2 regions of the Pseudomonas sp. MT92 genome follow, and region 1 is predicted to be linked to the other one. Evidence: riboswitches for the same ligand, from Rfam matches in the RefSeq annotation. Region 1 holds a riboswitch; the other holds the start of a gene.
The links. A riboswitch is a leader RNA that binds a small molecule or an ion and turns the genes downstream of it on or off. The one in region 1 is predicted to bind cobalamin.
Positions count from the first base shown of each region.

Region 2: it holds a riboswitch for cobalamin, as region 1 does, so the genes downstream of both, cobW (cobalamin biosynthesis protein CobW) here and cobO (cob(I)yrinic acid a,c-diamide adenosyltransferase) in region 1, are expected to answer to the same signal.

Region 1 covers NZ_JBXAFA010000008.1:286,440-290,851, forward strand. The annotation lists gene AC1Q6D_RS17380 (O-methyltransferase) at 1-132, shown strand, start outside; gene AC1Q6D_RS17385 (PQQ-dependent sugar dehydrogenase) at 241-1,554, opposite strand; gene AC1Q6D_RS17390 (hypothetical protein) at 1,622-2,206, opposite strand; cobalamin riboswitch at 2,359-2,590, shown strand; gene cobO (cob(I)yrinic acid a,c-diamide adenosyltransferase) at 2,673-3,284, shown strand; gene AC1Q6D_RS17400 (cobyrinic acid a,c-diamide synthase CobB) at 3,295-4,412, shown strand, end outside.
Region 2 covers NZ_JBXAFA010000022.1:11,592-16,003, forward strand. The annotation lists gene cobN (cobaltochelatase subunit CobN) at 1-1,693, opposite strand, end outside; gene cobW (cobalamin biosynthesis protein CobW) at 1,697-2,764, opposite strand; cobalamin riboswitch at 2,863-3,074, opposite strand; cobalamin riboswitch at 3,196-3,421, shown strand; gene AC1Q6D_RS29975 (CbtB domain-containing protein) at 3,542-3,736, shown strand; gene AC1Q6D_RS29980 (CbtA family protein) at 3,748-4,412, shown strand, end outside.

The sequences.
Region 1 (4,412 bases):
CTGGAAGAGCGTCCGCTGAGCGCAGACACCCGAGCCATCCAGGCGCTCAACGGTGCCTTGAAGGATGACTCGCGCTTGGACCTGTCGATGTTGCCGTTGGGCGATGGGCTCACGCTCTGCCGCAAACGGTGATTCTTGCGGGGGCGGTCTTGCCCGCCATAGCGGCAGTTCAGGCAGCATCGATATTGCAAGGGCCGGCCCTATCGCGGGCAAGCCCGCTCCCACAGGTTTGATGTGTACTTATTTGACTGCTGAAACCCGCCAAACCTTGTTCCCTACATCGTCCGCCACCAACAAGGCGCCTTGCTGATCTATCACCACGCCCACTGGCCGGCCCATGGCTTTTTCTTGGTCATTGAGAAAACCCGTGAGCACATCCACCGGCTGCCCGCTTGGTTTGCCGGCGTCGAACGGCACGAATATCACTTTGTAGCCACTGTGCGGCTTGCGGTTCCATGAGCCGTGCTGGCCAACGAAGGCGCCCTGGGTGAATGGCGCCGGCAACCGGCTGCCTTCGGCGAACGTCAGTCCCAGGGAAGCGGTGTGCGGGCCGACCGCATAGTCTGGCGCGATAGCCTTGGCCACCATGTCCGGGTTTTGCGGCTCGACGCGAACGTCGACGTGCTGGCCGTAATAGCTGAATGGCCAGCCATAGAACGCGCCGTCCTTGACCGAGGTGATGTAGTCCGGCACCAGATCGCTGCCGATTTCATCGCGCTCATTGACCGCCGTCCACAGTGCCCCGCTTTGCGGCTCCCAGGACAGGCCATTGGGGTTGCGCAAGCCTGAGGCAAAGATCCGGTGGTTGCCTGTGGCGCGGTCCACTTCCCAGATCGCCGCGCGGCCTTCTTCCTTGTCCAGGCCGTTTTCGGCAACGTTGCTGTTCGAACCCACCGTGACATACAGCTTGCTGCCGTCCTTGCTGGCGATGACGTTTTTGGTCCAGTGGTGATTCAGCGTGCCGCCGGGCAGGTCGAGTACTTTGATCGGTTGCGACTTGATCGCTGTATCGCCGTTTTCATAGTGAAAACGCAGCAATTGATCGGTGTCGGCGATGTACAGGTCATTGCCGACCAGCGCCATGCCGAAGGGGGAGTTCAGGTTTTCCAGAAACGCCGTGCGGGTTTCCGCGATGCCGTCGTGGTCCTGGTCGCGCAGCAGGGTGATGCGATTGGCGCTCGGCACGCCCGCGCCGGCGCGCCCCATGACTTTCTTCATGACCCATCCGCGTATGCCTGTCCCGTCATCGGGTTTGGGCGGTGCATTGGTTTCGGCCACCAGCACGTCGCCATTGGGCAGCACATAGAGCCAGCGCGGGTGGTCGAGGTTCTCGGCGAACGCGGCTACTTGGGTACCGGCAGCGGCGACGGGTTTGGCGCCCTCCGGCCAGCCGATCGCCGGGGCGATGTTGACCGTCGGAATCAACGTCTTGTTGGGTTCTGGGAGCCTGGGTGACGGGCCGGTGCCGTCGGAGACTTGCAGGCTGGAGGTTTCACCGCAAGCGGCGAGTCCTCCGGCGAGCGCGATAGCGAGTACGAGTTGGGGCTTGCGCATACTGATCTTCCCTATGAATGCAGTGACCTGATCAGTAGAGAAGTTACGTCGCGCGATGGTTCAACCGTTAGCCGCGAGCTTCCTTGAACAGCACGGCAATGCCGGGATGATAGTGACCTCCTTCGTTGTGCAACTTGCGGTAGGCGTAGGGGAAATACCAGGCGACGGCGCAGGTGTGCTCCTTTTGCAGGTCGTCGACCATGTCCTGCAATTCTTCCGGGGTGGCGCCATGTTGGGTTTTCTGCGGTGCCACAAACAGGCAGCCGAGTCTCAGGTCGCTGGCGTAGCTGACGCGTTTGGCCTCGCTGGTGATATCGAGCAGGGCCTGGGTCAGGTTCAGGCTGTTCACCCGTGGCCAGCGTTGTGTGGCTTGAATCCAGGCGCGAGCTTCGGGTGTGGCGATAAACAAGTCGGCACGACCGTTGCGTTCGCCTTCATCGATTTGTTTGCGGGTGGGCGATTGTTGCAGGGTGACCATTTCGGCCATCCAGGCAGCGGCGGAAAGCAGGCCGAGATTGGCTTTTTCGTCGAGCCAGTAAGGCGTTTCGTTATCGCCGCGTACGGCGTTGTAGCGGTCGATACAGTCAAACCAGCGCTCCAGCACCGGGCGCAGGAATTCCAGTTGCGGATTGCTGATGATCATGCCTTGCATGGGGCTCACCCTTGTTATTGTGATGTGGGGTTGTGGCTCTTTGATATCATTGCTTGAAGTGTGGCACAAGATTGGCGTCAGTTTATTGATCAATGGCAGTTATTCGCGCGCGTACCCCGTCTTCAATTGACGCTCCACCCCCAACCCTCTAACCTTCGCGGCTTGTTTCAGGTGCTCTGTGACTTGGGTCGACAGAGTGAAACAGGGAAGCCGGTGAGCAGGTCCTTCAATGCGTGAAGGCCTTCGATCCCGGCGCTGCCCCCGCAACGGTAAATGAGTGAAAGCTGCGCCTTGAGCCACTGCGTCGTCATCGATGCGGGAAGGCGCGCAGCCAGGCCAACGCCGCTCATGAGCCCGGAGACCGGCCTGATCCATTCAAGCGGCATCACGGTGGGCGATGCCAGGCTTCTTGCCGTCTGTTCTTGTGCCTGCCCGCCGTTATCCTGCCTCAACGGAGAGCTCTCCCATGACTGATACCCCTGATCGTGACGAACGTCATCTGGCGCGCATGTTGCGCAAAAAAGCCGTAATCGATGAACGCATCGCCAACTCCCCGAATGAATGCGGCCTGCTGCTGGTGCTGACCGGCAACGGCAAGGGCAAGAGCAGCTCGGCGTTCGGCATGCTGGCCCGCTCGATGGGCCATGGCATGCAGTGCGGTGTGGTGCAGTTCATCAAGGGGCGCAACAGCACGGGTGAAGAGCTGTTCTTCCGGCGCTTCCCGGAACAGGTGCGTTTTCATGTGATGGGCGAAGGCTTTACCTGGGAAACCCAGGATCGTCAGCGCGACATCGCCGCCGCCGAAGCCGCGTGGGAAGTGTCCCGTGAATTGCTGCGCGATCCATCCATCGGCCTGGTGGTGCTCGATGAGTTGAACATCGCCCTCAAGCACGGTTACCTCGATCTGGATCGGGTGCTCAGTGATTTGCAGGCTCGCCCGCCAATGCAGCACGTGGTGGTCACCGGTCGTGGCGCCAAGCCTGAGATGATCGAGCTGGCCGACACCGTCACTGAAATGGGCATGATCAAGCACGCCTTTCAGGCCGGTATCAAGGCGCAGAAAGGCGTCGAGTTGTGAGTCGCACGGTATGAATAGCCCTCGTCAATGCCCGGCGGTACTGATTGCCGCGCCGGCCTCCGGTCAGGGCAAGACCACCGTCACCGCCGCGCTGGCCCGTTTGCATCGCAATCAGGGCCGCAAGGTTCGTGTGTTCAAATGTGGCCCGGACTTTCTCGATCCGATGATTCTGGAGCGCGCCAGCGGTGCGCCGGTGTATCAGCTGGACATGTGGATGGTCGGCGAGCAGGAGAGTCGTCGGCTGTTGTGGGAGGCCGCGGGCGAAGCGGACCTGATCCTCATCGAAGGTGTCATGGGGCTGTTCGACGGTACGCCATCCAGTGCTGACCTGGCGCGGCACTTCGGCGTGCCGGTGCTGGGCGTGATCGACGGCACCGCCATGGCCCAGACCTTTGGTGCCCTGGCCCTGGGGCTGGCGCGCTACCAACCCGACCTGCCGTTTGCCGGTGTCCTGGCCAACCGCGTGGGCACCCTGCGTCACGCGCAGTTGCTTGAAGGCAGCCTGACCGAAGGCCTGCGTTGGTATGGTGCGTTGTCCCGCGAAACCGCCATCGAATTGCCGAGTCGTCACCTTGGCCTGGTGCAGGCCAGTGAGTTGAACGATCTCGATCTTCGCCTCGATGCGGCGGCCGAAGCCCTGGCCAGCAGTTGCGAGGTGGCGCTTCCGCCGGCCGTGGAATTCGCAGCCCCGGATGTGATCGCTGCCGAACCCTTGCTGGCGGGTGTGCGCATTGCCGTGGCCCGTGATGAAGCGTTTGCCTTTACCTATGGCGCCAGCCTGGATTTGTTGCGGGCCATGGGCGCCGAGTTGTCGTTCTTTTCACCGATGCGTGACAGTCGGCTACCCGAGGCAGACAGCCTCTATCTGCCGGGCGGTTACCCGGAATTGCATCATGTGGCGTTGTCGCAAAACACCTCGATGCTGAGCGCGATTCGCGCGCACCACGAGGCGGGCAAACCCTTGCTCGCCGAATGTGGCGGCATGTTGTATTTGCTCGATTCGCTCACCGATGTCGAAGGTACGCGTGCAGAATTGGTCGGCCTGCTGGCCGGGGATGCGGTGATGCAAAAGCGTCTGGCGGCACTGGCGCTGCAGGCTGTCGAATTGCCGGAAGGTTCCCTGCGTGG
Region 2 (4,412 bases), on a different contig from region 1:
CGACACCCTTGCCCGGCAGCCATTCGAGGTTGCCGTGCTTGCCGACGTGGATCACGCCGTGGGCGCCGTAGGTGTTGCGCAACCAGAAGTAAAACGCCAGATAACCGTGGGGCGGCACCAGGTCGGGGTCGTGATACACCGCGCTCGGGTCCACCTGATAGCCCCGCGCCGGTTGAATGCCGACGAACGTCAGGCCGAAACGCAACCCGGCAATCATCATCCGCCCGGCGCGGCACATCGGATCGCTCTCGGGTGCACCCCAGCGTTGTAGCACCGCCTGGCGGTTGGCTTCGGGCAGCGCGTTGAACATCTGCAGGTAGTCGTCCATGGCCAGGCTTTGCTGGCACGGGCGCTGGTCGAGGGTGTCAAGATCATTGCTGACGCCGCCGAGCAGTTGCTGGATCAACGCGGTGCCGCTGTCCGGCAACGGCGCCGGCAATGGATAACCTTCGGCCTGCAGTGCACGGAGGATATTCAGTGCCGCAGCCGGGGTGTCGAGGCCGACGCCATTACCGATACGCCCGTCGCGGGTCGGGTAATTGGCGAGAATCAGCGCGACGCGTTTTTCGGCATTCGGCAACCGCGCCAGATCAATCCAGCGCCGCGCCAGTTCGGCGACAAAGTCCATGCGTTCCGGTTGCGCGCGGTAGCAGACCACATCGGACTGACTGCGCTCACTGCGCCAGGCCAGGTCCTTGAAGCTGATCGGTCGGCTGATGATTCGCCCGTCCAGTTCCGGCAGGGCGATATGCATCGCCAGATCACGCGGGCCGAGCCCTTGTTCGCTGGCGCGCCATCCCGGTTCGTTATCCTGGGCGCAAATTGCCTGGATCACCGGGATATTGCGGCGAAACGGACGCAAATGCGGAGCTTCAGGACTCGATTGGGCGAAACCGGTGGTGTTGAGAATCACCGAGGCGCAGACCTCGTCCAGCCAGTCCTCGACCACCGACAGGCAGCCGGGTTCTTTCAGACTGGCCAGGGCGATAGGCAACGGATTCAACCCCGCTGCCTGCAAACGCTGACAGAAGACGTCGATGAAAGCGGTGTTCGCCGCCTGCAAGTGCGAGCGGTAGAACAGCACCGCCGCCACCGGTTGATCGGTCCGCCATTCGGCTTGCCAATCACTCAGTTGCGCAGGACTTTTGTGTGGGTGGTAGATCGCTGTGCGCGGCAAGGCTTGTGGCTCGGACCAGGCGTAATCACGGCCCAGCCAGCGATTGGCCAGGCAGCGAAAAAAGCCCAGGGCATTGCCCATGCCACCCTGACGCAAATACTGCCAGAGTCTGTCGCGGTCCTCAGCACCCACGGTGCTAAGGTCGCTGAGCTCCGGGTCCGGACGATCGTCACCCGGCACCAGAATCAGCTGCACCCCGCGCCGGGAAAGCTCTACCAAGCGCTCCACGCCATAACGCCAATAGGCGATGCCGCCGTGCAGCGAGATCAGAATGACCTTGGCGTGGCGCAGCACTTCGTCGACGTACAAATCGACCGAAGCGTGATTCTGCACCTGCATCGGGTTGGCCAGGCGCACGCTCGGGTAATCGTCAGGCAACTGCTGGGCCGCTTCGGCGAGCAGCGCCAGGCTGGAATCGCCGCTGCACAGGATCACCAGCTCGGCGGGAGTTTGTCCAAGGTCGGCAATGTTGTCGTCCGACACGAAACCGCCGGGCTGGGTCCTGAGCAGGTGCATGGCTTATACGCTGAGCGCGGCGCGCAATTGCGTTTCGAGCAGCTCGGCGTCCAGCGCCTGGCCGATCAACACCAGACGTGTGGTGCGTTCTTCTTCGCGCCCCCACTGACGGTCGAAGTGCTTGTCGAAACGAGTACCCACGCCCTGGATCAAAAGGCGCATCGGTTTGTTCGGGATCGCCGCGAAGCCCTTGACCCGCAGGATGCTGTGCTCCACCACCAATTGCGTCAGCGCGTCCATCAGCAAGCTCTCGTCAGAGGCTGGCAGTTCGATGGAGATGGAGTCGAAAGCGTCGTGATCGTGGTCGTCGTGATCATCATCGTCGTGGTGATGATCGTGATGGCTGTGGCGGCTGTCGATGTGTTCTTCGGAACCGGCGCCCAGGCCGATCAGAACGTCCAGTGGCAGGCGACCGCTGCTGGCTTCAATGACTTTCACCGCAGGCGGCAACTCTTCAGCGACTTCCAGGCGCACGCGGGCCAGGTCTTCCGGGCTGATCAGGTCAGCTTTGTTGAGGATCACCAGGTCGGCACTGGACAACTGATCGGCGAACAGCTCGTGCAGCGGCGATTCGTGGTCCAGGTTCGGGTCAAGTTTGCGCTGGGCGTCCACCTGATCCGGGAACGCGGCGAAGGTGCCGGCGGCCACGGCCGGGCTATCGACCACGGTGATCACCGCGTCAACGGTGCAGGCGCTGCGGATTTCCGGCCACTGGAAGGCCTGGACCAGCGGCTTTGGCAGCGCCAGGCCGGAGGTTTCGATGAGGATGTGGTCGAGATCGCCGCGACGGGCAACCAGTTCGCGCATCACCGGGAAGAACTCTTCCTGAACGGTGCAACACAGGCAGCCGTTGGCCAGTTCGTAGACGCGGCCATTGGCTTCTTCTTCGGTACAGCCGATGGAGCACTGCTTGAGGATTTCACCGTCGATACCCAGCTCGCCGAACTCGTTGACGATCACCGCGATGCGACGCCCTTGAGCGTTGTCGAGCATGTGCCGCAGCAAGGTGGTTTTGCCCGAGCCGAGGAAGCCGGTAACGATGGTGACGGGGAGTTTGGCCAGTGTTTTCATCGGATGCCCTTTGGCAAGGTGGCGGGCATACGGGACGAGAACCGGCAACGCCTGTGCGCGCCGGAAGCGTTCGCCACCGGATCACCCCGCCCGGTTGTAGTGAGAATCTGTTCGAGGCAGGTCTCCTGGCTGACGGCGTGCCAGTCGCTTGACTGGCGTTGGCTGCGCCTTCCCGCGGGCTCAGGACCTGAGCGTGCAGTGGCGTGGCAGCGAACATCACCGTTCACAGTTGCGGGGGCAGCCGCGGCATCGACCGCGTTCCCTTCTTAGCTTCGGCAAACGCCGAAGAACCTCGAAAGCGCAAGGCTACGCATCGTATTGGGGCGGGTCAATGTTCATGCTGAGTTCTACAGTGCCTGCTCGCGAATCAAGCAACTCAGTCCCGAGTTGAGAACACTTGCCAATTGACGCCCCACCTCTGCCCATGCTCTCCTACACGCCTTGTTACGGGTGCCCTTCACAGGGTGAAACGGGAAACCGGTGAATCATGTGCTTTACTCTAAAGCCATGTCAGTCCGGTGCTGCCCCCGCAACGGTAAGCGAGCGAAGCGTCAGATCCACTGTGCCAGTGCGGCATGGGAAGGTGATGCTTGCAGGTTCAGGCGATAGCCAGCACCCCTCGTGAGCCCGGAGACCGGCCCGCAACACAAAGTGAACCTTACAATCACTGAATGACAAACCCGCGGTGGGCGGGCGCTGTTCGAACCTCTGCGCGCTCGCTCGTGCAGGGATTTGCATGCGCTCCCATTCCCCGCTGACAGAACTGAGGGAAGCGCCATGTCGATTATCAGCAGCACCGGCCACAGCACCACCACCAGCAGCACCACAACCCTGACTCAACGCCTGACCGCCGCCGTGTGTGCGTCGATCCTCGGTGCGTGCCTGGTGTATTTCGCCGGTTTCTCGCACATCGAGGCGGTTCACAACGCCGCTCACGATACCCGTCACAGCGCTGCCTTCCCGTGCCATTGAGACCTGTCGACATGATCAAGCGTATCGCGCAAACCGCGGGGTTCACGGGGCTGCTGGCCGCCCTGCTGCTGACCCTGCTGCAAAGCTTCTGGGTCGCTCCGCTGATTCTGCAGGCCGAAACCTACGAAAAATCCGAACCCGCTGCTGTTGAAGTCCATGAACATGCCGCTGGCGTCGCCGCTCACACCCACGATGCCGAAGCCTGGGAGCCGGAAAACGGCTGGCAGCGCGTGTTGTCGACCACCGGCGGCAATCTGGTGGTGGCTGTCGGTTTCGCCCTGATGCTCGCCGGCCTGTACACCTTGCGCGCGCCGACCAAAACCTCTCAGGGGTTGCTCTGGGGCCTGGCCGGTTACGCGACCTTCGTGCTCGCGCCGACCCTTGGCCTGCCGCCGGAACTGCCAGGCACCGCCGCTGCCGACCTGGCGCAACGGCAGACCTGGTGGATTGGCACCGCCGCTTCAACCGCTGTCGGCATCGCGCTGATCGCGTTCAGCCGTCACTGGCTGATGAAAGTCCTCGGTGCAGCCATCATTGCCGTCCCTCATGTGATTGGCGCGCCGCAGCCGGACGTGCACTCGATGCTGGCACCGCAAGCACTGGAAACCCAATTCAAAATCGCTTCGCAGCTGACCAATGTCGCGTTCTGGCTGGCCCTGGGCCTGATCAGCGCCTG